Regions from separate parts of the Paenibacillus sp. FSL H8-0283 genome, predicted to be linked through region 2. Evidence: predicted binding sites of a transcription regulator. Region 2 holds the regulator's gene; the other holds the start of a gene.
What was found. Region 2 encodes LexA, which represses DNA repair genes until DNA is damaged. Its sites were predicted from a motif close to CGAACATATGTTCG; they were not measured.

Region 1 (17,007 bases), 310 kb from region 2:
CATGGTTGGTTTTTTCCTGCACCTGTGCACTGGAGTCGACCAGAAAATCAACATTAATCAGGCCCTGCTCGTAAGCGATACGAAATGTTTTCAGCCACTCAATATAATCCGGATCTGTCATTCGGTCGTATACTTTACCGTTCTGTTCATGGGGGATCGCAAGCAGATTTTGCAAATATTCGGTCATCCCATAGGATGCATTCCCCTGTGCCCAGAACGGACTGATTAGCTGGCCTTTATAAACAGAATATTGATTCTTCAGCAATTGCAATGCATTTAGAAAACCTTTCGGTGTGGTAAGGTCCGGTTTGTCCATCGACTCATACAGATCTTTACGTACGAGAAAGGTTTGGTTCGCTCCCGTCAAGCCGGTTGAACGCATCTGTTCGGGACTGTACGCATCATTGGGAATGACATAGGTATGGCCGTCTTCCTGCCGATACCATTGTAGAGCACCATCACCTGCTACCTTGTAAAAGTAAGGATCATACTGGTCGGCTAGCTCATCCAGGGCATAGACGAGATTACTCTCCCGAAGTTTGTTAACCGCACTCTCCCAGGAGCCGATGGTTATCAGATCCGGCAGACTACCGGTCGTCAACATTCGTGATAACATCTCGCTTGGTTCACCAGTTGATACTTCAAATTCGATATTGACCCCTGTTTTTTGGGTGACATATTTGGAAGTCAGGCTCTCACCCCAAGTGTGCCCGTACCATTCGGCTCCAACGAACCACGTTAGATTCACGGGGGTGGTATCCAGCTTCCATGACGGTTCTTCCAGATTCAGATTAAGGCTCTGTATCTGCTCCGTGAAGTCAGCCTTTGTCGAAGCACCCTTATCTTCCGCTTGCTCTGACTCAGAACAAGCAGTCAAGCCTGACATCAGACACATCATCAACAAGGCTGTAATAAAAGGACTTCGAAACATAAACACCTGAGCGCCTCCTTTCTATACTGGCCATCTCCTTCCCCATCTGCAACAGCATTCATACTAGTGGTGGTACAACCGATTTTACTACCCTTGGATTAAAATGGAAATGGTTTAGTGGTCGATTCGCAGATGATCCGCAACATTCCCCCTAACGAAACATAACTTGTAATAAATCAATGGAAGGGAGACCAATTCGTGTATTTAATCTGGATACTTATTGTCGGTGGGCTAATTGGCTGGTTAAGCGGAAATCTGATTGGACGGGACGTGCCAGGAGGCGTACTTGGAAATATCATTGCTGGCTTTGTTGGATCGTGGTTAGGGTATGAACTGTTGGGACCGAGGGGGCCGGTGGTGGGTGGATTTCATATCATACCCGCGATCGTCGGGTCGATCATTGCTCTCTTGATTTTCTATGCTCTGGCGCGCGCTGGAGCGTTTCGAAGACGTTAACAGGCGGAGACGACAAGTTTTTACCCAATTGATTGGGTATTGACGTAAAGCTTCTTTCGCCACCGTTGCATCATCTTCTTCACAAAGCATAGTATCCACCCGGTAGTCGAATAAAGCCGCCGATCCTGTTGATCGGCGGCCTCCTTTGGTTTTATGGAAATTAGAAACCACCTCTAGAATGAATGATTTGTCCGGTGATCCATTGGGAATCGTCGCTTGCCAGAAAAGCAATCAGACGGGATACATCTTCAGGAAGACCGATCCTGCCCATCGGAAATTCCGGTAGCAAAGCTTTTTTCACTTCTTCTGACATCCAACCCGTGTCAGTAGGCCCGGGATCAACCGCATTCACAGTAATGTGAAACGGAGCCAGTTCAGCAGATAGACATTCGGTAAAGGTGGAGACAGCGCCTTTTGTTGCGGCATAAGCGAGATTGCCAGGCATCGGCTCCTTACCTTGACCGGACGTGAGGTTGATGATCCGGCCGCCGCAAAGGTCCTGATGGACGGCCAATTCAACCTCCAGCATACGCGCAAATTCGGCCGATAGCATGAATGTACCTCGAATGTTCATGGCACAGTGCGCATCGATCAATGATGCATTTAATTGACGGAAATCAGCTGCTACACTGTAGGTAGCGTTGTTGACGAGAATGGTCGGCAGCCCGAGAGCCGATCGGCATGCATCAAGCAGTTGCGCTGGAGAATTGGGATCGGTAAGATCGACCTCCATATGCGCTGCCTTAACGCCATAGGAGCGAAGTTCTTCGGCAAAGAGATCCGGCCAGTTTTTGTCAGCATCCCCCGGATTCTCTGTTTTATCGTAATCGTACAGATGGGTATAGAACACATTAGCGCCTTCTTGTGCCAACGTGCGGCAGACAGCGGTTCCAATACCTCCGGGGCGGCTTGTGCCTGTCACAATAGCGGTTTTTCCGTATAGTTTGGTCATTTTATTACCTCCGTTTAATAAGGGAGGGAGAAAACCATTTTTCATTGGAGATGGAATTATCCTAGGTATAACAAAAAGCGGATACATCAAGTATCCGCGCCCGGGTTTGATTCAAACGGTTCCTCGCGTCCCTTGAATGATTGCGGATCGGCATCACAAACCAGGTGTGTGGTTATAACCAAAACACCAAGTCGTGCGATCCAGTTTAGATAACCATTACAAGGAAGTCCACATTGTCCGACGAGTCCCCTTTCCTACATCTCCACTTCAAATATTACGAGTCAGACTCAATTACTGTCAAGATAAATACATGGGATTACATTTCCAGTGAATTGGTTGGGTGGTCAAGCATCCAGCTAACCTGCAGACTGTTCACTTTTTTGAATGTAACTTTATATTCGATTTTTACAACTTCAATTCATATCGTATATCAGGTAAATTCTCTTCATTTTCTTGTCCTCTATCAGTAATTTCAAACCCATTATTCTCATAAAATCTTTGGGCATTTTTATTCACTTCAAATGTATATAAAGTTAATTTTCCATTTGCTTGTGCTTTTGCTTTATTAAGCAAGGTTCGCCCTATTCCATTCCCTTGATAATCAATATGAATATAAAGTTGGCTTATCTCAGTTTCACTATAGGCAATCATTCCAACTACTTTTTCATCAATTAACGCTAAATCTATTTGATACTGTTTAGATAGTATATGATTTAAAAAATATAGATGGTTTTCGAAGCTATGGGTTTCAGCCTGACCAATTGCCCGTTCCTTACTATCTCTCCACATTTTCACTGTATGTTCAGCATACTTGGGATTATAGTTAGATATTTTAATTTCAAGTTTGTTCATTAATATACCGCCTTAAATAGAAAGATTTTCAAACGATGCAGTATTGACTTGAAAAATATCTTCTTGATCCAAGATTTCCGTTCCATTGTAAGTAATAATTCCTGATGAGAAATCAATGTCATCAGTGTTCTATGGCCACCAGTTACCTCTCCTGCCCGTCTATTATATGCGTTCATTAATTCTGATCAGTAATTTTTTTAAGATTTGCTTCTCCTCGTCATTAAGGACTTGAACGATTTCATCCTCCACTTTTTGAAATGAGTTATTGAAGTCTTCAATCAAGTCAACCGCTTTTGGTAATACATAAATATTTTTTTGCCGTTCATTATTGGCTGGGATTTTACGTTCGATGAAACCTTTTTGCTCTAGACCTTGAAGCATGCTTGTAACGCTTGCCCCACGCAGATGAAACCGATCTGCAAGATCCTTTTGAATAATATGATTATCTTGATTCTCATAAATATAATCGATTACTTTTCCTTGTTGAGAACTTAATCCTAGCTCTTTTATACTCTCATCCGCTCTTTTCTTTAACTTAAGACCGATAATTTGAAACAACTCCATATAAGGCGTATCTTCTCGGGAATGCATGACCGTCCATCGTCCCCTCTGTAATTGTTAGGAATCTAATTGTAAGTAGCTAAAATATACAGTGATCCCAGTAGGCTTGTCAAACAAAAGTTAGACTATTGACTGTTAGATATCTAACAGTTATACTCCGAAGTGTTGAAACACAAACACATTAGGAGGAGTTATGATGGAGAAATTAAATCAAAATGCTGGGTTAGAAGAAATTACGGCGATTACAAATGTACGAATCTTTGATGGATATCAGATTATTGCTCCCAGACATATTGTCATTAAAGGGGGTTCCATTATTTCAGTGGGCGGAGACATCCCAAGCGATGCAACAATTATCGATGGAGAAAATGCGACATTAATACCTGGTCTGATTGATGCACATGTCCATACCTCAATTGGCGGATTACGAGATGCCTTAAAATTCGGTGTTACAACAGAACTCGAAATGAACGGCGATTTTACGAAAAGAGGGCGCGAAATTCAGCTAAAAAATGTCGATGACATCGCAGACGTCCGATCTGCTGGTACAGCGATTACCGCTCCTGGTGGGCACCCAGATGAATTACTACCTGATGGAGATGAAATACCTGAATTCGTATTAAAGGAACTACAGAAGTTATCGGAGGAAGACCGGGAAGCAATGTTGGCCGCCTACGCTCACGATCACGACGAAATACCTCAAGTGACAACGGTTGAAGAAGCGATCAAACATGTGCATACCCAAGTGGAGAATGGATCTGACTATATTAAGATCATGATTGAAGAGGGAACGGTTATGGGTGCACCCGGCCTGCCTGTTCTAAGTGATGAGATTCTAAAAACAGCCGTTACTGAAGCCCACAAGTTCGATAAGTTGGTCATTGCCCACGTTTTGACGGCTCTTTCATCGAAAGCAGCCATCGATTTTGGAGTCGACGGTTTGGGGCACTTGTTTATCGACAGACCCGAGTACACGTCCGAATTGGTTAAATCCATAGCAGATTCTGGAGCTTTTGTTACACCGTGCTTGGTGTTAAATTCATCGATTATTGGTAATCCGGCATCGGAATTGGCTAATGATCCACGAGTTCATTCCAAATTAAGTCCGGATTGGATCGATATCTTGAACTCAAGCTTCAATACATTCCCACAAGGTAACATGGAGAACAGCTTTAAAAATGTGATGGATCTTCACCGTGCCGGAGTTGATATTCTTGTAGGGACGGATGTCGCACCGGTTCCCGTTCCGAACCTTGGTGGCCTTGCTCATGGGGCCAGTGTTCACCACGAAATGCAGCTGCTGGTGAAGGCTGGGTTCACTCCGATCGAAGCTCTTCAGTCGGCTACTTCCAAACCGGCCCGTTGCTTTGGTCTACAAGATCGTGGCCGGATTACCGAAGGTGCACGTGCTGATCTTATTCTCATAAACGGTGATCCGATCACTAATATTTCAGATACTTTGTCAATCAAATCCGTGTGGTTCAATGGTTCGCAAAAACTAGGCTAAAACTAGTAGTTTATATTTCCTAATTGTAAAATCACTAAGAAGAGGGATTGCAAAAATGCAGTCCCTCTTCGACTTTAATCTAATTATGCTTTTGGAATTGCCCCTATTTGTTGAAGCAAGCCAAGCATATCGGGTTGACCATACTCTTCAATAATTTGGCCATTAGAGATCCGATAAAAATTCATTGCATTTACTTCGATTTTTTTGCTCGTTGGTGGAAACCCGAGAAACTCTCCGTCTTGTGTGCCCTTCATGACAAAATGAGCTGCTATTAGTTCCTCTTCTGCTACCAGCTCCTTAACAGTCCATTGTATATCGGAAAAACCAGATCTCATCATATGAATTATGGAGAGATAACCACTTGGACCATTCATTGGTTCTTTTTGCATAGGTACATAAAAAACAGCATCTGGAGAAATCAATTCTTCAGCAAGTTCCTTGCTTGCCGTATTAATGAAGTTCGTGAAACGATACATCAATTGTTTGTTTTCTGTAATCGTCATATTTAAACCCCTTTCTATTTTCGTGAGCATATGCCTTCATTAAAATTTTATCTCTACTTTAGATAATTGGTAAGTAGGCACCTTAATGTTGCATAGGAACCTTTTTGTAACTAGTATTTTATCTTTAGGTTGCAGAGCCAATAAACTGATCTCTAAATGCTGTCTCCAAGAATTCAAGAACGTTAACATATGATTCAAAAAATAGTCACTCAGTTGCATAAACTCTCTTGCAAACTCCCCTCCTTTCATTTGATTTTTCATCGACAGAATTATAATATAAGCAATGTATTGTTTTGAAAGTAGGCACCTTTTTGTTATATAGGAACCTAATAGTAACTATTGGAGGTGATAATGTAGTGATTTCAAAAAAAGAGTTGCCGTTGTGTCCCGTCGCAACGACAGTTGGATTGATAGGTAACAAGTGGAAGTTATTGGTTATGAGGGATCTTTTGAAGGGAACTCATCGATTCGGAGAACTTCGTAAAAGTATCCCGGAGATCAGTCAAAAGGTTCTCACTGAAAATTTACGTTCAATGGAAGAGGACGGAATTGTCATTCGTACTGTTTTTGCAGAAGTCCCTCCGAGAGTCGAATACAGCTTAAGTGATTTAGGAAATTCACTGAAGCCAATTATATTCTCTATGGAAACATGGGGGCTCGGGTACCAGAAACTCAATGATGAACTTCCAAACGATATTCATCAGAGTGAATGATGTCAAATTGTTACTCCACGGTCATTTCAAAATAGAATGAATCCCTCTACATCTTCAAGTTAAATCAATGGAGGACTCATACGTCCTCCATTGACTCGTATGAGAGAGTTGATCTTCGAACACCAGTTTCTGCAATATTTCTATTGCATGAAGAAAAAACGGGCAAGATCCTCATTAAATGAATGGCTATTTAAAATCAAAATGGATATGCACTGTTTTTGGATACATGAATAATTTCAGATGGAAACCTTGCCTTAAAATATTTTTCGACTTTCAGATGAATTCTTTTCTCGTACCATTTCTCCCAGCCGTTCGCCTCAAATAATTGTGGCATCCCTAACCGCTTAGATCTCATCCCCATTTGACCATCACCAATCAATAGCGTATCAATCCAAATTCGATCAGTTATGCCTTGTAACATGTTAGCGAAATTAGGTGAAAAAGGTAGCACAGGGGAAATAGATACTTGTGTATGTATCCCTGCATCATTTATCTTTTTCAAGGCTTTAACTCGTAAATCTATTCCAGGAGCATAGGGCGAAAAAATTCGTTTCACGTCTTCGCGATCTGTCTCGATTGTCATTGAAACCATAATTCTACATTTTTCCTTTAATTTCAGCAGTATATCAAGGTCTCTGGCAACCAGCGGGCTTCTAGTTTGAATTTGAAGTGAATCTGGTGGGTTTTTATCCATTTCTTCCAACAGGCTTCTTGTAATGTTTGCCTTCTGCTCTACAGGTTGATAAGGATCTGTGGCTGATGACATGAATATACTTATGGGTTTATTTTTACGTCTTAGAAGAGAGACTTCCTTTAGATAGTTTTCTGCTGCATTTTTCTTGACATCCACCCACGATCCCCAAGGAATATCCTTAAACTTTTGAATAGGCATTTCTCTGACGTAACAGTATTCGCAAGCAAATGCACAACCCGTATAGGGATTTAGTGAATGAGTAAAACCAATATCTAGATAACCTTTTACTTCACTTAATATTTTCTTAGACACAATGTCTTTGATTTCAATTGGCATGACGCTACCATCCCCTCAATTACTTTTACGCCCACTTCTCCTCTTGAGTTTTATCTTAAAATTTCTCATGCTACTTGAAATGACGACTTGAAAATTACGTCCCACAAGCGAACCGGGAAATTGGGCATCCTACTGATTTCTCGACTGTCTTAAACCTGCTGCTATTCCTCCTCCTTCGTGGCTTTTCTTTTGAATGTCCTTACTGAATACAGGGGCAGATTTATAATAATGAAGTTTTTTATCTTTGACATCCAAACATAGTTTACTCTGCCTCTTTATTTATCTTTTTTGTGATTCCCGGTTTACCGAAAGATCTGCTCGTATTTGTTGCCGCACCCATAAGTTAGACTCTTATTTTCTATGTTCATGTGGGCAATTCAGTAATATCAACGTTCATATGTTCGGTAAGCATTAAGGTTACATCCACTTTCACTTTGCTCCACAATAGTGTCATTTTATGAAGGTAACCTCTTACGGAATAATCTACCGTTAAACTCAGCTCAGATCTCACTTCATCTATGATTTTTATATGATGTTCCTTTAGCCTTTGCTTTGATTTGTACATTTCTAAAGCTATTTTCTTTTGGGTACCGTCCAGGTAGTCAACATACACAGATTTCATTTTGAAGTTTGAAGCGTATATTTTATGCTTATCTACCTCCAGAGCACCTAACAGATAAGGGAGCTCCACTACCCTCTTTACGAGTGAAAGTTCCTCCAAAGTCTGTCGCACTTTACACGCCTCCTTCTTCAAGTTTTACAGCGACCAATTGATCAAAATCGACCCATTCAAATCCATTCTCCATTTCAATTTTGATTTTCTTTCCAAAGGTACTGACTGAAGTGACGATCCCGTGTATATACCGATTGCCTGACTCAGTAAATATTGCAAAGGTGGCTTGCAATGTATAATTGAGCGACATATCTATATTTTGTGTAATAATCTCCCACTCATCTTCATGGATCAGCGGTTTCGTTAGATAATGAACTTGAGTACGATGCTGTATAATCCGTTCTTTATGTTGTGGAAGCATCATGCGGCTCGATTCCCATAATCCATTGGCCTCCAGTTTTTTGCTCATTTATAATGCCCCCCAATTTTAGATGCTCGATCGATCGCTTGACCCGCAGCCGTAATGGAGCTTGCTCGTAGAATGGCAATGTCGCCAAATCGATCCTTAATGTCGTCCATCACCTGATCAATGGCCCGTTTCTGTTCTTGATCATCAAAAAAAGATAGTTGATATGTATCCGCGTTGGATAATTGAGACAGGGACACGCCTACACGGCGCACAGGTTGCCTATCCCAGTGTTGATGAAATATGCGTTTGGCTATCTTGCATACATCAATGGTTATGTTTGTAGGATCAGACAGTTTAACCTGCCTGTGAAAACCAGTGGGGTGGTCAAAATCCGCTCCAGACACACTTACGGACACGACACTACCCATCAGTCCCTTTTGGCGGGCTCTTCTGCATACTTCTGTGCAGATATCGAGAATAACCACTTCGATCTCCCAAGCCTCTGTGAAATCTCTAGGCAAGGTCATTCCGTTTCCGATATCTTTTTGTGTACTGTGCGTGTTGACGGTTACCGGCGAATTGTCGAGTCCATTTGCGACTCGCCAGATGACTTCTCCATTAACGCCCCACTTACTTCTTAATTTGGAAAGAGGCGTATTCGCCAAGTCTCTAATGGTTCGGATCCCCATCTTCCACAGATGTTTTTCCATTCTTGAGCCTATCCTCCACATATCGCGGATGGGCTTATCTCCAATATGGAGGTGTAACTCCTCTTTTTTTAAGCGGAAAATGCCCCCCTCTGCTTTTTTAGCGATTATATCGCAGCATAATTTACTGATGATTTTGTTTTCACCAATGCCAGCTCTCGCGTAAACGCCTGTTTCATTATAGATTTTGTCTTGAATTTGCTTGGCCAAATCGACTGGATCATTACCGAATAGATGCATAGACCCTGTAAAATCAGCGAATAATTCGTCTATACTGTACGGTTCGACCAGATCGGTGAACTCTTCAATAATGGACATGATTTGAGTGGATACTTCGATATATTCTTGCATGTGTGGTCTCACAATGATCAGTTCAGGGCACTTCTGAAGAGACTGCCAGAGTGGTTCCGCGGTAGACACACCCTTCGCTTTGGCTAGTGGACAAGCGGCAAGGATAATTCCAGAGCGTCTTGCGGGGTCTCCCGCAACAGCTAATGGTCTATTTTTGTATTGAGGCATTTTTGCCTTTTCGACTGAAGCATAAAAGCTCTGCATATCAATGAGCATAATGGTTCGTTGCTTAGTCAACACTGTAATCACTCCTGTACTTTTAAGAACGTATGTTTGTATATATTATAGACCGAACACATGTTCTTTATGCAAGAGGTAAATATTTATATTTAGATTTTGAAAACCCTAGGACACCATAATGAACTGTAGACTGGATATTGTCAGCCACTTTAGTCATCCAAATAATTAATTTTTAGTTTTATTATTGATGCACAAAAAACCAAGTACTTGTCTCACAAAGTGATAAGTACTTGGTCTATTTGATGGAATTTAAAGATTGGATCATCTTTCGTTCGATTGCAAATTATATTTCCTAATTCAATCTTTCCCCGTTGGATTCAATCACCTTTTTATACCAGTGGAAACTGTCCTTTTTACTTCTTTTCAGGGTACCTCCGCCCTCGTTATCCTTATCTACATAAATGAATCCGTAGCGTTTCTCCATTTCGCCAGTTGAGGCACTAACGATGTCGATGCAACCCCAAGCCGTGTAGCCGATAAGATTAACGCCATCGAGGATAGCTTCTCTCATTTGTTCGATATGATCTCGCAGGAAATTGATCCTGTACGTATCATGGATAGAGCCATCCTCTTCGATGACATCAACCGCTCCCAGACCATTTTCAACGATCATTATAGGGATTCTATACCGATCGTACACATGATTGAGTACGTAACGAAGTCCAACTGGATCGATTTGCCATCCCCAATCATTTGCCTTCAAATAAGGATTTTTGAATCCACCAAAGACATTCCCCTGGGTCTCATCACCTTCTGGGCGGGTACCCACTACATGAGACTTGTAGTAGCTGAAGCTATAGAAATCAACACAGCCTTGTTTTAGCACTTCTACGTCTTCTTCTGCCATCTCAATCTGAATATTGTTCTCATTAAAATATCTTTTGGCAAAGTCAGGGTATTCCCCTCTAACTTGCACGTCGCTGCTCAGCATATTGTTAATCTGATCCATTCTCAGAGCCTTCAACATATCTTCCGGTTTACATGTACTTCCGTAACCATGACTATAATTAATCATACAACCGATTTGGAGCGCCGGATTAATCTCATGAGCAAGTTTGACAGCTTTTGCACTTGCTATAAATTGATGATGTAAAGCCTGGAATCTTAATTGCGTACTATCCACAACCGTATTGTTAAATACACCACTATCATCAACTAATAATGCCCCTGCTATATATGCACCTGCTGGAACAATTAAACTATTGATCTCATTAAATGTAATCCAGTACTTCACGACATCCTTGTAACGGGTGAAAATGGTCTCACAATACCGTACGTAGCAGTCGATCATCTCTCTGGAAGCCCAGGCATTGAATTTCTCTGTTAGCGCAAACGGAGCTTCGTAATGTGAGATCGTAACGATAGGTTCAATATTATACTTTTTCAGTTCACTGAACACCTTGTCGTAAAATTGAAGTCCTGCTTCATTTGGCGTTACATCGTCCCCGTTGGGGAATATTCTGGACCAAGCAATGGACATTCTGAAGCATCGAAATCCCATCTCTGCAAACAGACGGATATCTTCTTTGTAATGATGGTAAAAGTCTACTGCCTCATGGGAAGGATAGTTTACACCCTCCTCAATGTGTTTAGTGATCCGTCTTGGAATAGTATGCGTTCCACCCGTCATCATATCTGCTGTACTTGCTTTTTTACCATCAATGTTCCAGGCACCCTCGTATTGATTCGCCGCTGTTGCGCCGCCCCACATAAAAGAGTCTGGGAATACGGTTGTGTTCTTCATTGGAAATTCCTCCTTATATGATCTTAATTAGTTTTTCCCCGATCGTAATCGATGGTTTATCTATACCAATTACATCTGTAAAGTCATCTGAATTCGTAACAATAATAGGTGTAGTCAGATCATAACCTTTGGCGGCTATTGCATCTGTATCGAATTCGATAAGTAAATCCCCAGCTTTTACTTCATCACCTTCTTGTACATGCACCTTGAAATGTTCACCTTTCAGCTTCACCGTGTTCATGCCGATATGAACGAGGAGTTCAGCGCCATTATTCGAGCTAATACCCATTGCGTGGAAGGTAGGGAATACCGCGGATATGACACCATCGGCTGGTGAAACAAGCTTTCCAATTGTAGGTTCAATGGCGATCCCTTTTCCCATAGCTCCAGTTGCAAAGGCTTCGTCCTTTATTGTTGATAACTCTAGAACTCGACCAGTCATTGGTGCTGTGAGTACATGTTCAGAAACACTAACAACAGGCACACGGTTTGTTGAAGATGAATTGGCTGGTGTTCGTTGATCCTCTCCATCCTCAGGCACATCTTCAAATCCTAAAATAAGCGTCATCAAGAAGGTAACAACAAAGCCAATGACCAGACCAATTGCCGCATGGATTAGGTTCCATGGATTATCAGTGATAAATGCTGGTAACGTAGCCAAGCCGGCAATGCCTAGAGCAGATCGAGCTACACCGAACAAGCCAACGTATATTCCGCCTACAATACCACCAATGACAACAGCGATCAGTGGTTTTTTTAACCGTAGATTTACACCAAACAATGCAGGTTCGCTAATTCCTAACAGCGCAGTTACGCTAGTAGAGTAAGCAACTTGTTTAAATGCTTTATTTTTGGTTCTTAATGCGACCGCGAGCGCAGCTGCACCTTGAGCTATATTGTGTACGAGCATACCTGGGCCAACAATGCCATCGGTTTTTGTCTGTGCATAAGCAGTGAGGACAACGGGTCCCAAACTATAGTGCATCCCCGTCAGAATCAGGAATGGGAATGCCCCGCCGATAATACCAGACACTAACCATCCTGCGTGTGTATTGACATAGGATACAGCAGAAGCAAGGTAGTTACCGGCAATCGCACCCAATGGTCCTAGAATAATTAGTGTTAGAGGCGCCATAACAAGGATTACAACTAAAGGTTTCAAAATGGATTTGATCACGGAAGGAGAATACTTTTCAGCAAATCGTTCCACATATGACAGGATCCATACAGCTAGAATAATTGGAATAACGGAAGAAGAATACGTCGCTTGTGTGACAGGCAGACCCAAGAACGTAACAGGCTCACCTGCAGACATCAATGCCGAAAAGCTAGGATGTAACAAGATACCCGCAATGGTTAACGCAAAACCCACATTAGCTTTAAGTTTAACAGCAGCACTCCAAGCGAGCAGCATTGGCAAGAAGTAATAAGCCGCATCCCCGACGAAAGTCATAATCGTATTAAATTGACCGTCAAGGTCAACGAGATCAAAGGTTTTCAAAATAAGAAGAACTGCCTTAATCATGGCACAACCGATCATCGCCGGTAGGATGGGTGTAAAGATTCCGGAAATCGTGTCCAGAACAGTAGAAACTTTTCCTTTTTTCACAGTTGGAGCATCATTCTTGCTTGTAAAGTTCCCTAGCTGCGCAAGGGCTTTATAGACGTTGTTGACCTCATTACCAATAATGACCTGATACTGACCTCCACTACTGGCAACGCCCACAACTCCTTGTACGTTTTTCAGTGCTTCGTTGTTTGCAATCGACTCGTCTTTTAAGTTAAAGCGCAGCCTGGTAGCACAGTGTGTAACACTTTCAATGTTTTTTTCACCACCAACAAGTTTTAGAATGTCGGTAGCCGTTTGTTCATGTTTCATTTTTGTTCCCCCTTCAATGCATTATTCTACAAAAAAAGACCTAGAGTTCTATCGAATATAGATATGCTCTATACACGATGGAACTCTAGGTCTTGCCTGCATCACCAGTAACAATCCTAGTATAGTCATTATGGAGCGATGATGGGTCAATCCCTTTCTTCATCAGTCACCCTTTTGATATGAACAGTTAAATACACCAATTCGTCTTCGGTTAATTCTTTCCCATAGTCTACCCGAATCAACTGCGCAATTCTTAGACTACATTGGTACTCTAGCTTATATTTTTCTTTAATAATATTGAGGAAATCGTTATCATTACTTTTCATCACCGTATTGTTAAACAGACGATAGGCAAAAAACTTTAGATGCGTGATCAGTCTGGAGTAGTGAAGGGAGCTTTCGTTAAAGTGAATTTTGAACTGATAACGAATAATATTTAAGACCTTTTGAATCAATTGTGTCATCTTCATGGTATCTTCCATTTCAGATCCGAGCTCTGCATTGACGATATGAAGCGCAATAAAGCCGGCCTCATCTTCAGGCAACGTAATGTTGAATTCTTGATTAATCATATCCAAAGCCTTCAAAGCCACTCGATACTCATTGGCGTAGAATGCTTTAATTTCAGACAATAACGCATTGTTGAAGTTCATTCCCTGTTTATAGCGTGATACGGCGAAGTTAATATGGTCTGTTAGCGTCAAATATATATTTTCATTCAGCTCTTTATCCAAGGACTGCTTGGCATATTGAATAATACTATCGGACACACGGATGTACTCCATCGGAATCTGCGCGAGCAGGGCATATAATTTGCCAGTTACATTTTTGGACTTCAGGAAAAATTCTTTCTCAATCTTCTCTGTGTCCACATCGTCTCCTTTTTTCTTCTGAAAACCAATGCCACTTCCTAGAAGCATCATTTCCTGGCGTCTCTCATTTACAGCGCAGACGACATTATTATTAATAATTCGCGTGATTTTCATACGAATCTCCTTTTAAAATGAAACGTTAACAGAATTTAGCAAATAAAAAAGACCATTAATAGTGCACACATGGTAATTATACTCTACATGTTTGCATATTAATCGGTCTTGCCTGCTGATCAGTAACAATCCTGATTATATTCATTATTTACTTGTACGATTATCTTAGTGGAAGGTGTTAGATTTGTCAATATGGTCATTTGAAGTACTGATGGGGCATTTGCCTGAATAAAACAAGAGGATATCTCCCCTATCCTAGCTTACTTAATTAACTTATTTACAGTGATCATCAGTTCATCCAAAACGTTGTGATCGCCTTCTGAAATGCGTTCAATGACACAGCTCTTCATATGATGTTCCAAAAGCTGCTTTCCTACCCCATTCAACGCGGATTGAATGGAGGCAATTTGGTGCAACACGTCATCACAATACGTATCCTTCTCAATCATTCCTTTTACTCCACGCACTTGCCCTTCAATCCGATTCAACCGGCTAATTAATTTTCGCTTTGTACTCTCCGAATGATGGCTTTTCCGCTCGTTTGAAGATGTATGGTCACATGAGGCGTCCTCAAGTATCGTATCATCCATGTAGATCAACTCCTTTATTACACATTACCATCCCCCCCTACCCTATGTAAAGGGAGCAAGAAGTATCATGGTACGTGCTAAGAGAACGGCTTGTCATCAACCAAGATTGAATCGGTTGGGCAACCATCTACTGCATTTTGTAAGCATATTATACCCTCCACTCCTACAAAGATATATCAGTCAAAGGTATATTTTTATTAAGAATAACCCCGGACGGAAGTTGACCGGGGTCCTAACAGTTATTTAACTAACTCGCTGATTTCAGTTAGATTTTCGGCAAAGCCTACAAACACCTTATCTCCAATGACAATGGTTGGAACAACCTGTTTTCCAGTCAACTTCCAGACTTCCTCAGCGTACTTGGCATCTTCTTCACAATTGTAATCCGTATAGGGAAGCTCATGCTCTTTAAAGTAACGTTTAGCATAATTGCAATCGCTGCAGGTTGGGATTGAATAAATCTGAATGGATTCCGTCATGCCCAATTACTCTCCCTTGTATTTCAATATATATTACGCTCCGATGTTATATCCTTTTTTACGGATCGCTTCTTCAATTTCAGCGATTTGAACTTTAGATTCGTCAAATCGAAGTTCTACTGTTCCTTGTTCAAAATTAACGTGGCCTTCAGCGCCAAGAGCGCTAATTGCACCTTCAATTTTAGATACACAAGAACGGCAAGACATACCTTGAATTTTTACAGTTGCTTCTTTCACTGTTTTCACCCCCTTTCAAGCGTCTTAGACTTCAAGTTTTCCAGTGTCATTCGATTAACGAATTTGCTGAACTTTTCTTTGCCTTTTGCATGCATCTTATAATAATCAACAATTGCGGTAACGAAAGGAATAAGCTGATCCTCCGTTAATCCGGAATGTAGCAGCTTGGCGAAGGAGGGCTTAAGCCCCTTCGACTCGCCACCAACATAAACATTGAACTTATCGCGCATCTTTACGATCCCAATATCCTTAATCAACGGTTCACTTGTGCCTAAGGCGCATCCAGCATATCCAATCTTGAGTGGTGTAGGCGTATCGATACCGGAAATGGCCTGATTTAAATTTTTGGCTGTTTCCAAGCCTGTTTCTTCTGCACCTCTACAAAAGTTGCAAGCGATCAGACTTTTGGTTACAAATCCTGCAGGGTTTATTTCAAGACCGTGATCCTCAAGTTCATTTGTGATATGATCTCGTTGTTCAATCGATACTTCTGCGTAGAGTTGCTTAAAAGGTGTCATTTCCACTTTTGAATCGGGACCAATAATTTCGCCAATTTTAACTAGTTGCTCTGGAGTGAATAAGCTTCCACCAAGTTGGATTGCTGGACTAATCGCTATTTTAATTTGATCTCCCATGCTCATACCTCTCTACTCACTTTACATCTACGACAAAAGGTACTGTAAAGACTTCCCCATCATGCTGGAATTGGCCCCAGATTTTATAGATTCCGCTATGCGGGAAGGAGGTCATAAACTCCGCTTTTGGACCTGTTGCCTTTTCCTCTGTTGGATGAACATGCAGATATTGCTCTGCATCCTCAGAAAGGATAACAACATGACCTACAGCACCGAGGTATTGTTCCAGATTATTGATCCCTTCGTTCGTTGACGCATCCATGATATTAAAGGTCAGATTTACGTCGTTGTTGGCCTTTTTGGTACTCAATGAAAGTTCGATTTTTTTACCATCCACTTCTTTTACAAGGTTGGAATCCGCTTGAACAGGCTTTTGGGCTTTTTCTTGTCCCCCAACGTTCACCCATTCACTGAGTGCAGTACTCGCTCCACCTTTTGGAACAAAGTCGGCAAGGATTTTGTATTCGCCACCGACTGGAAATGAAGTTTCAATCGCAAACTTTCCATTGCCTTTATAATCAGGATGAATGTGATTAAAGTAAGAAAGATCTTTACTCACCACGATAAGGTGCATTCGTTTTTCGTGAACCATTTTAAATTCATTAACCGGATTACCATCGGCGTCCGTGATT
Region 2 (17,007 bases):
CTCTAATTCATTAAGCTAGCGGGCAGTTTAGTTTAAGATTAACTGCGGTGAACCATATCATCGCTAGTGATAAAGCAGAGAATTGAACTGGATATCGCATCGGCAACGCTGAGTTTGCAGGAAGGAGCTTAAACTATTCACGTACTCGATACATGTGGAGTGTCTAATATTGATGGTCCGTAAGGAATAGATGAGATGTGACAGTTTAGCTCAAACGACTTAATTGTATAGTGTTGACACTTCGCCCACTTGGAGTAATATGTTACTATTGAGATAGCATTCTATTTCCAATGAAGACATATTTTAGTTTGAATGTTATCTATGAAGGGGAGACACTATGACAATGTTCGAGATATGTTCTATGCAAAGTCTATTTTATGAACAACGGCGGTTGTTTGTATAGAGCTAATAATATAAGTAACCGCTTAAATCCGGATAGTGATAATTGTTATAGTGTAGACTTTGCTACCTTAAAATTCAACTATTTTAAGGAGCGGCTATCATGAGATATGTAAATGCCGACATCATCTTTCCAGAAGAATTACTAAATGAAATACAAAAGTATATTAACGGTGGATTGGTATACGTCCCTAAATCAAAAGGTTTGCGTAAAAAATTGGAGTGAAAATTCAGGCAGTAGAAAAATTTTAATCTTAGAAATGATGAAATCCGGCGAAAGTTTCTCGATGGTGGCACTATCGAGAAACTTTCAGATCGATTTTTCTTTTCAAGCGATACTATTAAAAAGATCGTTTATACAAAATAATAGTTTAACAAAAGTCGCATTGGAAGAAATTCTAATGTGACTTTTTTGTGTATATTATGGTTTAAATTGTTTACTACATATTTTCAAGCTTTTACTATCGTTATAATAACATATAAGAGAAGTAGTTGGTTTACTTCATAAAACTGTAGGGGGATAACAAATGAATGATTTTTTTAGATTTGATACTGATGAAGAACGGCGGGCGTTATTAATCAGAGCAAGGAAAGTCGCTTTATCTGCAATTCGAAAGTATGACTTAGAATGGGATAACATCCAGTTTATTCAACTATCCGATACGATCACGTATAAAATTGAAACCAGTACAGATAACAATTATTTACTTCGCATTCATTCGGACCGATTAAGCAGAGAGGAAATTCGTTCGGAGCTCCTACTGTTACAAGCCCTGAACAAATCGAAAGATCTAACTGTACCAGAAGGGATGGCAAATTGTGATAGTATTTATGTATTGGACATCGAAACAGAGATAGGATATAGGCGCCCTTATGTAACGATGATGCGGTGGATAGAAGGTGAAAAAGCAGTAGGTGAATTTACAGATAATCAAGCATATAATATGGGTGTATTGATGAGCAGGCTCCATGCCGCGGCAAAGGATTTCAATCCACCTTCTGATTTTGTAAGACCTACTTGGGGAGTAGAAAGTTTTAAACGTGAAATGGCTAAGTTGGAACGTTATTATGAACGTTTTTTATCCGAAGAGGGGTGGAAGCTGTATCAAGATGCAGCTGAGAAGGTTGTATCCCAACTTACCACGATGCATCCAAGTGAACATAACTATGGGCTCATTCATGCTGATTTACATACCGGTAATATGGTTTTTAGAGATAATCAACCCTATCCGATTGATTTTGGAAGATGTGGGTACGGATATTATCTCTATGATATGGCAGGTACCATATTGGAGCTTTGGCCAAAACATCGATGGATGCTTGTCCAAGGTTATGAGAGCATGAGGAAGTTGGAAAAGGACTATATTCGCGATCTGGAATGTTTTTTTGTCATGTTCATGATCGAGAACACCTGCCATCACTCCTCTGATCCAAGAGAAACAACCAGTTTAATCGATGAACAAAAGTATGCCCAAGCATACATAAGAGAATATTTAAATGGTAATCCATTTTTATTCGAAGTGATCGAGCCTGTAAATGTGGATTAATACTAACCGATACCGGGCTAAAATAATGATATCTTATGGTGATGATTTACAATAGGTCGCTGTTTAGAGTGTTTGTTCATATCATCAAGTTTTAAAAACGTGAGCTATGACTTCGAGTTTATATAAGATCTACTTGTGTACTTAGCGCTGAAACTTTTCTGTTTATTATGAAGATTTATGCTTATTCATGAAGTTTGTCCGATCCAATTGTTCTTCAGCTTCTCTAGTTCCCCTTCATTTTCGGGGTGTATTTTGACGGAGCTGTTTGGGTCGTTTCGTGATTTTTTAAACTGGCATTGAGTTGGAATGAAGGCGACTCGAATTGGTGGGTCGTCTTTTTTCTTTTCTAGGGGCTTGATGGTTTGCGCCGAATGTTCAGTTCAGCGAGATGCCAAAAACGGTTGAGGCATTATGGAAGATCGAGCTTTTATATGGAAAGCATCCGTCCTATACGGAGCGTCCAGAATGGGTAGCTGTAGGAATGATGGGAAAACTTCTGATAAGAGATGATGGCACATCTCGAGAGAACGGGTACTGTATAGAACGTTATTTCTTTTTTTTGTGTATGTAAAACCGCCTTACAGCGGTGTAAGCGCAAGTTAATCAAAGTATCGAACAGAGCAGTAAAATGTTGTTGTTGAAAGATGTAAAAAGGAAAATCTTCGAATTAGTAACGGAAAAGATATTTTACAAGATACATCAAAAAACGAGCCTTTGTATATAAGGCTCGTTTGTGCAGGAGTCATATTTGGCTCCGAAAGTTATGTTAAGTCTACTACATTTGTTTTATCGCTGAGAAAGTAACTATAAGTCGGAATAGAGATGTGTCTAATCATTGTGCGTTTAACTGAAAATATCATTTAGTATCCTAGCGCATGAGAAGTTACATATTATTATACAGCAACTGAAACGCTGAGATAAGGAGTCAGATATTAAAAAACGAAATATAGTACTGAAAATAGCTGTTGAGCAAAGGGAATTATACTGGTTAAAGCTATCATCATAAATATTATTTAAAAACTTTAAGGTATATAAGAGAAATTATACCAAATTTATGTTATAATATTTTTGAGTTGGAAAAACAATACTTGATTCTGTGAACAAGAGGTGAGAGCAACTATGAAAAATAGAAACATAACAGGTATTGTATTGGCTATAATCTATTGCATTGTTCTTTACTTTATTTTAACAGATTCTCCGCCTGGTGAAGCTCCAAATAATCCGTTCTGGGTTTATTTGTTTATTCCAATTGGGGCTATTGTGATTACATCTTTGTTTGATTACGTAATCAAATTCGATTTTTTTAGAAAAAAGAAAGATTAGAATTGAATGGAGGACTAAAATGATACAAACAATGAAAATTGCTAAAACATTTTTAGCCGGAGTCATGCTTTCTACATCTATCTCAATTCCAGCATTCGCTCAAGATCAGGCAAATTCTTTACCAGCACTTCAAGTGGAAAATAGCCTTTTAGAACTAGTCGAAAGTACAACCGATAATTCCATCACTTTTAAAGACGGTTCTACATTAATTCAATATGACAGCTATTATATTGCAACAGATTTAAATGGTAAAGATGAGTTAAAAATTACAAAAGTTGATGAGACTAAAGTAAAGTATGAAAATCTTCAAACTGGCGAAGTGAATTATGCTACAAACGAAATAAAACCTATTCACGAAGATCTCAGTTTCTCGCCACAAGCATTAGCAGACGGTTATGTATATAAAGGCAAAGTAGAAAATTCCACAGAGATAATATATGCAACTGCTTCTGCAATAGCAGGTATACTTGCTTCCTTTATAGGAGGACCTGTAGGTGGTAGAATAGCGGGCATACTTGTAAGCATCGGTGGTTATTATCTTTCTAAGGATGCTCCTAGAGCCTACTGGGTAACAAAAACATACACTAGAGATGTTAGGCATAGTGATTTTAGTGCGACATTATTCATCAGGAAGGACCATCACTATTATAAATATCATGATTATACCGGTTTTATTGATACCGCTTCTACAATCCAGACTTGCCAACCTTTTGGTTGTGGTCCAGTGAACGAATATTAAATCTATTTATGTCGGATAGAAAATATCCCATTAAAGTCGCTATTATAGCGGCTTTTTTGTTTTATTCGTACAAGTTCATTTTTCGATTACCGATTAGATAAATATTTAACTACTTAGCAGAAACTAAATAAATTGATAGAGTGGTCTTACGAAAAAGAAAAGCTCAACCGATAAAGCAATTGATGCTTTAATCCGTTGACAAAATATTAAAGGAGTAACAAGTAGGTTTCTAACTGGCGTAGGTGTTGTTGTCACTCTTCCAGTAGCTAAACCAGCTGATTAATGTACGTGCAAATACGAGTGATAGCTGCCATTGCTCACATGCGTGGTTATAATCCAAAAGATGATGAAGTTAAAACGTTGGTTTTTTCGTGTCTTACCAGACAAGCTGCTACAGATATTTTGAAGGCTGGTATAAAACCGGGCAGTATACCTGTAAAGAATGCGATTAGTAAGATTTCAAACGTAGCAATTAAGACTATAAATCATGTTTGGTGAAAATGGTATTATGTTTTCTTTCCAAATAAGTGTAGCCCAGCTGAATTAGACTTAAAAATAGTTTTAAGATAACGGACAGGATAGTGTAATTATTACGCGAATTATCCTAGGGAGTTGCATAAAGAAGGAAAAGCGTATCTAGAAAAATAAAAAAACTTCTTAGTGAGACTGGTGGAAAGTGTGCAAACCCGGGATGTTTAAGAATAGAGCCTGTTGATTACCATCAAATCAAGGTATGGGCAATTCATAAAAAACACGAAACTAGGCACATGATTGCGTGGAAAACTTAAAATAACTGATGATGAGTTATATAGATGGAAGCAGATAAAAGGGTCACCAAAGAAGCCTATGTTTGTCTGTAAGCATGGCTTACTTTTAACATGATGCATTCGTTCACAGATAGATAATCGTAAAGCTCTCTTTTCATTAATGAAAGGGGAGTTTTTTATATGTGGTAACTAAACATTTCTATTTTGAAGAAATGTATCAATTCATGTTAGTAACAGCGCAAAAACCATTGTCATTTATCTAGTAACCCATTAAAGAGAAACTGAAATTAGAATTCTTTCTTACAGTGCATCCAACTGTCGGAAGCAAAAAATCTAAATTAAGCTTCCTTAGAAATTCTAATAGCCATTACATAGTAGCAAGTACTAGCTTTCACTCTATAAAAAATCCAACCAACGTTCAAATACATACAAATGGATGTTTCATTTGTATGTTGAAAGTTTCATATAGAAGAGGTATACTTTAATTAAATTTTGAACAATTTAATTTTAAATAATTAATTGGAGATGTTAATATGGATCAGGCAAAACAACTTGTGATAGAACAACGTACATTTTTTTATACAGGACAAACTAAAAATATCGAGTATCGGATTAATGCACTTCAACAGCTTAGAAAGGGAATTGAAAAGTATCAGCAACGGATTCAAGATGCACTTCGGGCAGATCTGAACAAATCTGAGGCGGAAGCTTACGGTTCCGAGATTCGCATTGTTCTGGGTGAACTGGATTTTGCATTAGAACATCTGCAGGAATGGGCTGCACCAAAACAAGTCCCAACTAATCCGGCTATGCCGGATGGGGTGAGCACCATTTACCCTGAACCATACGGAGTGGCTCTTATTATTGCACCTTGGAACTATCCTTTCCAACTGGCCTTTGGTCCACTGATTGGAGCAATTGCAGCCGGTAACTGTGCAGTTATCAAGCCTTCTGAATTAACACCAGCGGTATCTCGTTTGACATATGATCTGATTCAGGAGATCTTCCCTCAGGAGTATATCGCCGTTATGGAAGGGGAAGTTGAAGCCAGTACAGCATTGTTGAAAGAGAAGTTTGATTATATTTTCTTCACAGGAAGCACAGGTGTTGGTCGCATTGTTATGAAGGCAGCTGCGGAGCATTTGACTCCTGTAACCCTGGAGCTAGGGGGCAAAAGTCCTGCTATTGTCCATAACGATGCAGAACTGAAGCTGGTGGTCCAGCGTATTGTTCGTGGTAAGTTCCTGAATGCAGGCCAAACTTGCGTTGCTCCGGATTATTTGCTTGTACATGAACAAGTTCATGACGAATTGATCAATCTGATTGGCGCAGAGATCAAAGATAAATTTGGGGACGATGTGTTACAGAACGCTGATTTCCCGCATATTGTTAACTCGCGTAACTTTGATCGGTTGTCGAAATTCCTAACAAATGGAAAAACGCTGATTGGTGGACGTTCTGTACGAGAGCAGTTGCTCATTGAGCCGACTGTACTTGGAGATGTGAACTGGGAATCAGCTGTCATGCAAGAAGAGATCTTCGGTCCGATTCTTCCTGTATTTACGTACAGTGACCTGAATCCTATGCTAGATGAGATTGTTCGCCGGCCAAAACCATTGGCGCTATATCTCTTCACACAGGATGAGCAGCTGCAGGATCAGGTTCTGAATCAAGTATCCTTCGGTGGGGGATGTATTAATGACACACTTTCTCATATGACTTCACACTATCTCCCGTTTGGTGGTGTAGGAGAGAGCGGTATGGGCTCATATCACGGACAACAGAGCTTTGATGTGTTCTCGCATCACAAGAGTGTTCTGAAACGCAGTGAATAATTAGCCGCTAAAATAACATAAACAAGAAAAAAGAGGTTGTCCTGTTGATCAGGACAACCTCTTTCGTATTTCATTACATCTAGTTTTGTTACTCAAGTTAAATATTAATGAATATCTCGGAAAAGGCCAATGACTTTACCCAGAATACTAACATGTTTCAAACGTAAAGGTTCGAAGGTCGCATTCTCCGGTTGAAGGCGAATATGATCTTTCTCTTTATAGAACGTTTTCACTGTAGCTTCATCGTCTTCAGTCATTGCAACGACGATATCACCGTTATCAGCAGTTTGCTGTTGACGGACAATAACGTAATCTCCATTAACGATTCCAGCTTCCACCATACTATCTCCCACTACTGAAAGCATAAACACTTTCTGTTCGCCTACATAATGTGTAGGAAGAGGGAAGTAGTCTTCAATGTTCTCGGTTGCAGTGATTGGAACCCCGGCTGTAACCTTACCAACAACAGGAATACGTGCAACGCTATGAGCAAATTGATGAGAATGCTCAGATTCTTCCTGGCTCAAAAGCTCAATGGCTCTTGGCTTGGTAGGGTCGCGTCGGATCAAACCTTTTTTCTCCAAACGATCCAAATGTCCATGTACTGTTGAGCTGGAAGCCAGTCCAACCGCTTCACCAATTTCCCGTACGGAAGGAGGATACCCCTTCAACCGGACTTCATTTCGTATAAACTCCAGAATAGCCTGCTGCCTGCTGGATATCTTCGACATACCGTATCAACCCCATTTTAGTAACGTTTGGGAAAATTATAACATAGAACCTCCGTTCGTACAAACATAAGTTCTAAATAAAATAGCATTAAATCAGTGTTTTTTAACTTATAGAACAGAAATTGTTCAAAAGTCAGAGCATAATATTGCAAATGCTTTGCAAATGTACTTGAAATAAGATATTGCTCCTTCTAAAAAAGAAGCGAACAATTGTTCTAAAAATCTATTGAACAAAACAAGTGTTCGTGTTATATTGATTTCAACAGATAGGAACAAACGTTTGGAGGCGGGTATTTAATGAGATATTCTACTTATCAAAGCATTTATGAACCAATGAATTCGGAACTGGTGAAGTCTAACATAGGGAAATACAAGAAGGTTTTAGCGCGTTTCAAGATTTCTTCATGGATGTTAAAGGTAGCCATTACCTCTTTGATTATATTTATTGGATGTAGCACTGTTTTAACTGTATTTGCCGGCAATGAGAATGATGTTCTGCCTGGAGGAAAGATAGCTGTTTCACAAGGGGAAACATTATGGAGTATTTCTTTGGAACATAAACCGACGAATATGGATACACGTGTTTATATAGAAGCAATTAAGAAAGTGAATCAACTTCATACAACTTCCATCCAAGTGGGACAAGTACTAGCTCTACCGCAATTTGCAGAATAAAATGCACATCAATAAGTGTTAGCGCGTGTCAGCTTGACAAGCAGCCTTTATAATGGCAAAGTTAATATGACTTTGTATTTTTGGAGGGGACAAGCTTGGATATAGATAGTCTGGTAGCACGCATTAACGAATTGGCTCGTAAGCAAAAGTCCACTGGATTGTCGGAGGAAGAACTTGCTGAACGTGCCGAGCTAAGAGAGATTTATTTGAGTAATATTCGCAGCAATTTCAGACAACAACTGGATACCATTGAGATTGTTGATGATGAGAATGACAAAGGCCACCAAGGCAAACTCAAACACTAACGAAACCTAATGATATCATTATGATATTTAGGTTTCTTCCTGTTATTTTGAGTGTGCAATTTATAGGGGGAAATGTTGGTTTGCAATTATGTAAGCCGATACAAAGACACATAAGGGGGATTCTCATGTCGCGTTCGTTCGAGAGAACGGTTAAGAAAAATTCCAAGCAGTTAAATCAGCAACGCAAAAAAAGTGGTCAACCAATCACGGGTACACCAGGTGAAGAAGTCTTTAAGGGACGCAGCTTGTTGTTCCCAATATTTTTGATCGGTCTCGCCTTTTTGTATCTGTTTATGAGCACATTCCTTGTGCAAGCTCCAATGACAACTTGGGACTGGGTGACCATGTTGCTTTACGTATTTTTGGCAGTCATCTTCATGCTTCGCCGTCCATACATCAAGATTAGCAGTAATCGGATTATAACGACGAAGGGTAATCGTGAACGTTCAATTGGGGTTGACGATATCGTCAAATTCAGAATTGAACCAGGTACAGTTGTTATCGAACATAACAGTCGCGGGAAAAGATGGGTGTTTACCAAGTTATTGAACCGTTACGATACAGATGCGATTGCAGAACGTTTGCTGAAATTTGCGAAAGCACACCAGATCACCGTGGAAACCGTCGAAAAGTAATTATTGCATAAAGGGGTAGATGATCGGAATGGCGTTAAAAGCGATTTTGTTCGACCTAGATGATACTTTATTATGGGATGAGCGTAGTGTTCGAGAAGCTTTTCATGAGACTTGTCTAATCGCAGCGCAAGAGACTGGGGTCAAACCAGAAGAACTTGAAGAAGCTGTTCGTAATGAGGCACGTGGGCTGTATGAATCATATGAAACCTTTCCTTTTACCAAAATGATTGGAATCAATCCGTTTGAAGGCCTTTGGGCTAACTTTACTGGTGGGGATCAACCTGAGTTCCGTCAGTTGGAACAGCTTGCTCCAGTTTACCGTAAAGAATCCTGGCGTCGTGGCTTGTTGAAGTTGGGTATAGATCGGGAAGATCTTGCTGAACAACTGGCTGCGCAGTTTGGAGTAGAACGGAGATCCCGACCACATGTATACGAAGAAACGATGGATACCTTGCGTCAGTTACAAGGCAAGTACAAACTGTTGTTGTTAACGAACGGTTGTCCTGCTTTGCAACAAGAGAAGTTGGATGGTGTACCTGAATTGACTCCTTTCTTTGATGAGATTATTATCTCGGGTAACTTCGGAAAAGGAAAACCAGATCCGTCGATATTTGAACATGCTTTGAGTAAACTGGGTGTTAAACCCGAAGAGAGCATGATGGTTGGAGACAAGTTAACGACTGATATTCGTGGTGCTTTATCATCTGGCATCCAATCCGTATGGATTAACCGTGAGCATAAGAACAACAATGAAGCGTATGCGCCAGACCATGAAATCAAGCATTTGTCTGAATTAACAGGTCTAATTGCTAATTTCTGAACCCACTTGTGATTTCACTAAATCAAATATAACATGAAGCATTGCGGCTATTTGGACGGTATTATCGTTCACATAGCTGACAATGCTTTTTTGTTTTTAGGGTGGTTTAGCGGGTACGATGACCGAAATGAATATTACATCTATTTATTATTTATTATGGTAAAATTTATTGAAATTGTATAGGGGGTCAATTAAAATATAGTTGATATACTAGTGCCGCGGCCATATCAAATTTAAGGTAGAGATGTTTTAAAAAATTTCTAACCGCAATTATAGTAAATTGCCAGTCATTCAAATGTCTACTGTGCTTTATTATGTACGTATTCCTAATGGGATACCATAATACTGCAATTCTTGAATGGAGGGAATTCGAAGGTTAAGGCATTGATTGGTTAGTACACGGAGTCAAATTCTTGATGTTTAGCCAACTATTATGGCTTTGGTGTCTATTGGATTTCTAGCAGTTTTTGAATCTTCAGCGCTCGGTCGGACTTAATACATCTTTTCGATGCCTTCACGTGACGCCAACTAGCAAGTGGCTCCGTGAACATAAAGGCTGTTGCTTCCTTAAAAGGGAGGAAGTCAATGATCATTCTATAATGAGTATGACAAAAAATGAATAAAATATCTTGGAATCAAACGATATATTCCTCTATTTATCCAATTAAGATAATTGTAAGCATGGTGTAAATGATGTGAATTTTATGTTCTGAATGTAACGCATGGAATACCTACCTTTTCACTGATCTGTGCCTCCCGAGCTCGCTCGAATTAATAGATCACAGACGACGCAAATGCTTGGGGTGTAAAACGGCTCACGAATTCCTTTTCGCTCATCTGTCACCCCGGGCTTGACAATCGGTCATAAAGAAAAATGAAATTTAATCCTTTTAATGGATTATAGGAATCCAAATAGTTACTAAGCCCACCCAAAGGAGACTCTTATGGATAAAATCATCTCTCTTACTGATTTTCAATATTTCAACGGTATGAAAAAAATGTTCCCACATAGCAATCATCCCTTCCTAAATTGCAGCCATAATTCTCTAATGACAATTGCCGACTATTTCAAAAAGGATAAGTTTTCTATAGTTAATAATTTCACCACGATATACAGATTTGATAAAGATAAACTAGGAAGTACCGATTATTTCAAACTGGATATTTTGAACTTTAAGAGGCTAGATCAAGTAATGGATGAAATGTGTATTTCAATGAATTTTACTTCACCACATATAGATTCGTTACAATCAGAAATCATTAGTTCGCTTTCAAAAGGAAACCCAGTTTCCCTTGTTATTGATTTATATTATCAAAGAGGCCGTGAGTTTTATTTTAACAAAAAGCATGGTCTACATCCCATTTTAGTTTACGGCTTTAATTTAACAACCAATGAGGTCTATATTGTTGATGATATAACGGAGTATAAGAAGTACGTTGTACCGTTTACGGAAATCAAAAAAGCTTGCATGAGTGAAGAAATCAAGCCAGATGAGCCTTATTTTATTGAATTTATAAACAATGTTAATTATCATCATGAGAGAGACCCTAAGGAAATGTTGCACGAAAGTATCAAACGTCTTAAAGATAATATGCTGAACCATCAGGACGAAATAATTGAAGGGATACAAAGTATATCATTATTGGCTGATTTTTACGGAGATAGTATAACTAACGAAGATATTATAGAAACTTTAAGTAGCACCATCTATAGAAAGTGTTCGGAAAAGTTTAGATTAGTCGCTCTTTATGAACAACTTAATCCAGATCTTATCCATACAACAAAAGAAGAAATTGATTTAATAATTAATGAAATTATTATGGATTGGACAAATATTAGGGCAATTACGACCAAGGCTATCTTCTCACAAAACATTAATAGCGACACAGTTCGTAAATGCGTCCAGTTAATTAGACATTTACATGACAAAGAAATAAAGTTCATAAAGCAATTTTATAATCTACTTAATATTTTAGCCATCTAGAGGAGCTTTCTCTGGCATAACTTCTGGAGCTATGAGGCATCGCAGTCGTAATTTTTCATCCGTATCACGTCAACCAAAGCAAGGGAGTTGAAGAATCTATAAACGAGCTTAGGTTCTAAACGAGCATGCAACTACTTGAAGCGGGCAAAACTTATATTGGAGTCTCAGCGGTCTTACATCGTCTAATATCGAGTTGATGATTCTTTTGGAGCAATATGAGATGTTTGCTGTTTGCCAAGTAACTTGAAGATAGTATGCTGGAAGTAGGCGAATGTTCAAATTCCAGGCACGAAAGAAATGCTAACCTAGTGAGAAGTAAAGATCACGGAAAAAATGAAAACGGGACGAAGTAAGATAGATCTCTACTTCGTCCCGTTTTCAACTTATGAGAGTTGTTTCACTAAACCGATCGATTTAAAGGTCAGTTCGTTTGGGTCTTTGGGTCAGGGGCCATGAAAGACCTGAACACATCTTGAAGGGTCAGGCGTTCTTGATAAAAGTAGGATCAGGGTATGGATCTGCAATCCAGCCATCTTTTTCGATGAACAGACGTACAGCAATAATTTGTTTGTTCTCCATTAAAGTGAAGAAGTGCGGTGTATTCTCAGGTACAGAGATAACGTCTCCAGGAGACAGTTCTACATTAAAGTAGCCCACATCATCTGTAGCTTTGATAACAAAGATTCCTTTACCAGCAACAATTGCACGGATCTCATCTTCAGCGTGGGTGTGAATTTCTTCGAACTTGGCGAGCTTTTCTTCGATATCTGGTGTTTGTTCGGACAGCGTGATGACATCCCAGATCTGGTACCCGCGACGTGCAGCCAAATCTCTGATTTCATAATTGTAAGTTTCCAAAACCTCGGTTTTCTGTTCATCAGTTAATCCAAAGTTATTTTGCAGATCAGTGTTCAGTTTGGAAGCGTCCCACTTCTCATATAATACTTCGTATTTGTTTAAGAAATTTCGAACATTATCGTCACCAGTGATGCGTTCGTTCGTATTTCGGATAACAATTTCAGCCATGTTCTTTCCCTCTTTTCCACTTGGTTTAATTGAATTATATCGGATTGCTTTGTTTTTGTCGATTCTCAAATTCCGTTCATATTCGTGCAAACCCGCCATCTTTCGGGACCAAACCCGATCTTTCACATTAAGTTAGTTTCTGTTAAACTAAGATCTAACGTTTTGCGGGGGTGAAGATATTGGATAAGATTAGTCTACACGATGCATTAAAACAACGAATATTAATCCTCGACGGTGCAATGGGGACCATGATTCAACAAGTTGATCTGACTGGCGAAGATTTTGGCGGCGAAGATCTGGATGGATGTAATGAAATGTTAGTGCTTACTCGTCCAGAACTGATCCAGCGCATTCATGAAGAATATCTGGAGGCTGGCTCCGATTTAATTGAAACCAATACATTTGGTGCCACATCCGTTGTGCTTGCTGAATACGATATTCAGGATCGGGCACGCGAGATCAACCTGGAAGCAGCCAGAATTGCGAAAGCTGCGGTTGATCGTTTCTCTACACCTGAATCTCCACGTTATGTGGTAGGTGCGATGGGACCAACAACCAAAACACTGTCTGTAACTGGGGGAGTAACGTTCCAGGAACTTATCGACAGTTATTTGGAGCAAGCGCTTGCTTTAATAGAGGGAGGCGTTGATGCGCTACTACTCGAAACCTCACAGGATACCCTCAATGTAAAAGCAGGTAGCATTGGAATTCAGCAGGCCTTCGAACAGAGTGGTGTTACACTGCCCCTGATGATATCAGGAACGATTGAACCGATGGGAACGACCCTTGCAGGTCAGAACATCGAATCCTTTTATATATCCTTAGAACACCTTAACCCAATTTCGGTAGGACTAAACTGTGCTACGGGTCCGGAGTTCATGCGTGATCACATTCGCTCGCTTTCCGGAATGGCATCGGTTGCCGTTAGTTGTTACCCGAACGCGGGTCTTCCGGATGAGAATGGTAATTACCATGAGTCACCAGACTCACTTGCTCAGAAGATTGGTGCTTTTGCCGAACAGGGCTGGTTGAATATTGCTGGTGGATGTTGCGGGACAACCCCTGCACATATTCGAGCGATGCGCGACACACTTGCCCAGTACCCCCCAAGAGAAATGAACGGAACACATCCACCGGCTTTATCTGGTATAGAACCGATCTACATCGAACAGGACAATCGTCCATACATGGTTGGTGAGCGTACGAATGTGTTGGGATCACGGAAATTCAAACGACTCATTGTAGAAGGTAAATATGAAGAAGCCTCGGAAATTGCTCGTGCTCAAGTGAAAAATGGAGCGCACATTGTTGACGTGTGTGTACAAGATCCGGACCGCGAAGAGTCTGAAGACATGGTGAAGTTCCTTGAATTGGTTGTAAAAAAAGTGAAGGTTCCTCTCATGATTGATACAACAGATGCTTCAGTAATTGATCTGGCCCTCCAGTACTCGCAAGGTAAAGCGATAATTAACTCCATTAACCTTGAGGATGGCGAAGAGAAATTTGAGCTGATCACACCGTTGCTTCATAAATATGGTGGTGCGGTTGTTGTCGGAACGATTGACGAACGGGGTCAGGCGATTAGTCGGGAAGACAAGCTTGACGTAGCCAAGCGCTCTTACGATCTGCTGGTGAACAAATATGGTCTCAAACCAGAAGACCTCATTTTCGATACGTTGGTGTTCCCGGTAGGTACGGGAGATGAACAGTACATCGGTTCAGCCAAAGAAACCATTGAAGGTATAAGAGTGATTAAGGAAGCGATGCCAGAATGTCATACGATCCTCGGGATCAGTAACATTTCATTCGGACTGCCTGAAGCGGGCCGTGAGGTGCTGAACTCAGTATTCTTATATGAATGTACCAAAGCAGGTCTTGACTATGCGATCGTGAACACAGAGAAACTGGAGCGTTATGCCTCCATTCCTGAAGAAGAACGCAGACTCTCCGAAGAGCTTTTATATAACACGAATGATGACACTCTGGCGGCGTTCGTAGCGGCGTTCCGTAACAAGAAGGTTGAGAAGAAGGAAAAAATCTCGAACCTTTCATTAGAAGAGCGTCTCGCTTCATATGTAGTCGAAGGAAGTAAAGAAGGATTGCTGCCAGATCTCGAACAGGCACTTGCCAAATATACAGCACTTCAAGTAATTAACGGTCCACTGATGCGGGGGATGGAGGAAGTAGGTCGTCTCTTTAACAACAATGAGTTGATTGTAGCTGAGGTGTTGCAGAGTGCGGAGGTTATGAAGGCTTCTGTAGCATATCTGGAGCAATTCATGGAGAAGAACGAGACTTCGGTTAAAGGCAAGATCATTCTGGCCACGGTCAAGGGCGATGTGCATGACATCGGTAAGAACCTGGTTGAGATCATCCTTTCCAATAACGGTTACCGAATCATTAATTTGGGTATAAAAGTACCACCTGAACGTATCATTGAGGCATACCGAGAAGAAAAAGTCGATGCGATCGGTCTCTCGGGTCTATTGGTAAAATCAGCGCAACAGATGATTCTTACCGCTCAGGATTTGCGAACAGCAGGTATTGATGTGCCTATTATGGTTGGCGGAGCGGCGCTAACACGCAAATTCACCAAAAATCGTATCCGTCCTGAATATAACGGAATGGTTGTATATGCCAAAGATGCGATGGATGGTCTGGATCTGGCGAACAAATTGATGAATCCTGTTTCACGTGAAGTGATGCAACTGGAGATGGAAGCTGAGAAAGAAGCTGATGCTTCAGGTGCTGTAGCTGTTCAGGCTCTTCCAGAGCTTACGCGAGTGGAGCGTTCGGATATTGCTGTAGATCATCCGGTTCTTGTCCCGCCTGATCTGGATCGGCATACGATGCGTAACTATCCTTTATCACATATCCTGCCATACGTGAACATGCAGATGTTGCTTGGACATCATCTGGGGTTGCGCGGTTCAGTAGAACAACTGCTTGCTTCAGGTGATAAGAAGGCTACCGACCTGAAAGCAGTCGTGGATGATATCATGCAAGAGGCTGTTCGTGACGGGATTATTCAGGCGCATGCCATGTATCGTTTCTTCCCGGCTCAGTCCAGTGGTAACAGCGTCATTATCTATGATCCAAAGGACACCAGTAATATTTTGCATACATTTACGTTCCCACGTCAAAAAGTCGAGCCGTTCCTATGCCTGTCCGACTTCCTGAAACCTGTTGAATCCGGTCAGATGGATTACGTTGGTTTCATGGTAGTTACTGCCGGACACGGTGTGCGTGAACTATCCACGGCGTGGAAAGATCAAGGGGATTATCTTCGCTCGCATGCTCTGCAATCCGTAGCGCTCGAAGTAGCAGAGGGATTAGCTGAGCGTGTGCATCATATGATGAGAGATATCTGGGGATTCCCGGACTCTGCCCAGATGACCATGAAGCAACGTCATGGTGCACGCTATCAAGGCATCAGGGTATCTTTTGGATATCCGGCTTGTCCGGATCTGGAAGACCAAGGGCCGCTGTTCAAGTTACTACAGCCTGAGGATATCGGTGTGGAATTGACGGAAGGTTTCATGATGGAACCTGAAGCTTCCGTATCAGCGATGGTATTCAGCCACCCGCAAGCTAAGTATTTTAATGTAGAGAAGGCATAAATTCAGTAGAGTGTCAGGCAAAGCCCTCCGCATTGTCGGAGGTTTTTTGCTGGCAACAGACAGAAAGAGGTGCGATCCAGAATGGAACTATATTTCCTGGGAACTAATGCTGGTGTACCTACGCTTCAACGGAATGTAACTTCCATTGGGCTACGCATGTTGGATGAGCGCAGAGCTTTGTGGTTGTTTGACTGCGGGGAAGGGACGCAGCACCAGATTTTAAGTTCTCCGCTTAAACTAAGCAAATTGGAGAAAATATTCATTACACATCTGCATGGTGATCATGTATTTGGACTTCCAGGACTGCTTTCGAGCAGAGCCTATCAAGGTGGCACCACACCATTAACCGTATATGGTCCGCCAGGTACGGAACGAATGATCAGTACAACAATGGAGCTGAGCCAATCCCGGGTTAACTATGATTTGAATATCGTGGAACATACGGGCGGCGTCCTGTTCGAGGATGACAGTTTTATCGTGGAAGCTGCTTTGCTTGAGCATCGGATTGACAGTTATGGATACCGGATTACCGAAAAAGATCGTCCAGGGAGCCTGGACCCAGCCAAACTGGCGGAATACGGTCTGAAACCAGGCCCATTG

Region 1: MHI52_RS16645 (DNA polymerase IV) is a predicted target of LexA. The motif match lies at 9,848-9,861, and genes of this name have one in related genera.

The regions. Positions count from the first base shown of each region.
Region 1 is NZ_CP150295.1:3,713,969-3,730,975, reverse strand. Features, by position in the region: gene MHI52_RS16700 (extracellular solute-binding protein) at 1-931, opposite strand, end outside; gene MHI52_RS16695 (GlsB/YeaQ/YmgE family stress response membrane protein) at 1,130-1,387, shown strand; gene MHI52_RS16690 (SDR family oxidoreductase) at 1,548-2,339, opposite strand; gene MHI52_RS16685 (GNAT family N-acetyltransferase) at 2,745-3,191, opposite strand; gene MHI52_RS16680 (MarR family winged helix-turn-helix transcriptional regulator) at 3,354-3,782, opposite strand; gene MHI52_RS16675 (amidohydrolase family protein) at 3,949-5,259, shown strand; gene MHI52_RS16670 (ester cyclase) at 5,343-5,762, opposite strand; gene MHI52_RS16665 (helix-turn-helix domain-containing protein) at 6,119-6,475, shown strand; gene MHI52_RS16660 (radical SAM protein) at 6,672-7,505, opposite strand; gene MHI52_RS16655 (hypothetical protein) at 7,870-8,238, opposite strand; gene MHI52_RS16650 (YolD-like family protein) at 8,240-8,587, opposite strand; gene MHI52_RS16645 (DNA polymerase IV) at 8,584-9,801, opposite strand; gene MHI52_RS16640 (glycoside hydrolase family 1 protein) at 10,118-11,569, opposite strand; gene MHI52_RS16635 (beta-glucoside-specific PTS transporter subunit IIABC) at 11,583-13,448, opposite strand; gene licT (BglG family transcription antiterminator LicT) at 13,595-14,434, opposite strand; gene MHI52_RS16625 (metal-sensitive transcriptional regulator) at 14,695-15,024, opposite strand; gene MHI52_RS16620 (glutaredoxin family protein) at 15,264-15,503, opposite strand; gene MHI52_RS16615 (heavy-metal-associated domain-containing protein) at 15,537-15,740, opposite strand; gene MHI52_RS16610 (nitrite reductase) at 15,746-16,375, opposite strand; gene MHI52_RS16605 (hypothetical protein) at 16,392-17,007, opposite strand, start outside.
Region 2 is NZ_CP150295.1:4,022,180-4,039,186, reverse strand. Features, by position in the region: gene MHI52_RS18040 (phosphotransferase enzyme family protein) at 927-1,946, shown strand; gene MHI52_RS18035 (adenosine deaminase) at 3,301-4,008, shown strand; gene MHI52_RS18030 (aldehyde dehydrogenase) at 5,309-6,610, shown strand; gene lexA (transcriptional repressor LexA) at 6,715-7,341, opposite strand; gene MHI52_RS18020 (LysM peptidoglycan-binding domain-containing protein) at 7,639-8,016, shown strand; gene MHI52_RS18015 (DUF896 domain-containing protein) at 8,112-8,321, shown strand; gene MHI52_RS18010 (hypothetical protein) at 8,447-8,956, shown strand; gene MHI52_RS18005 (HAD family hydrolase) at 8,985-9,776, shown strand; gene MHI52_RS18000 (hypothetical protein) at 10,721-11,761, shown strand; gene MHI52_RS17995 (acireductone dioxygenase) at 12,242-12,787, opposite strand; gene metH (methionine synthase) at 12,967-16,407, shown strand; gene rnz (ribonuclease Z) at 16,489-17,007, shown strand, end outside.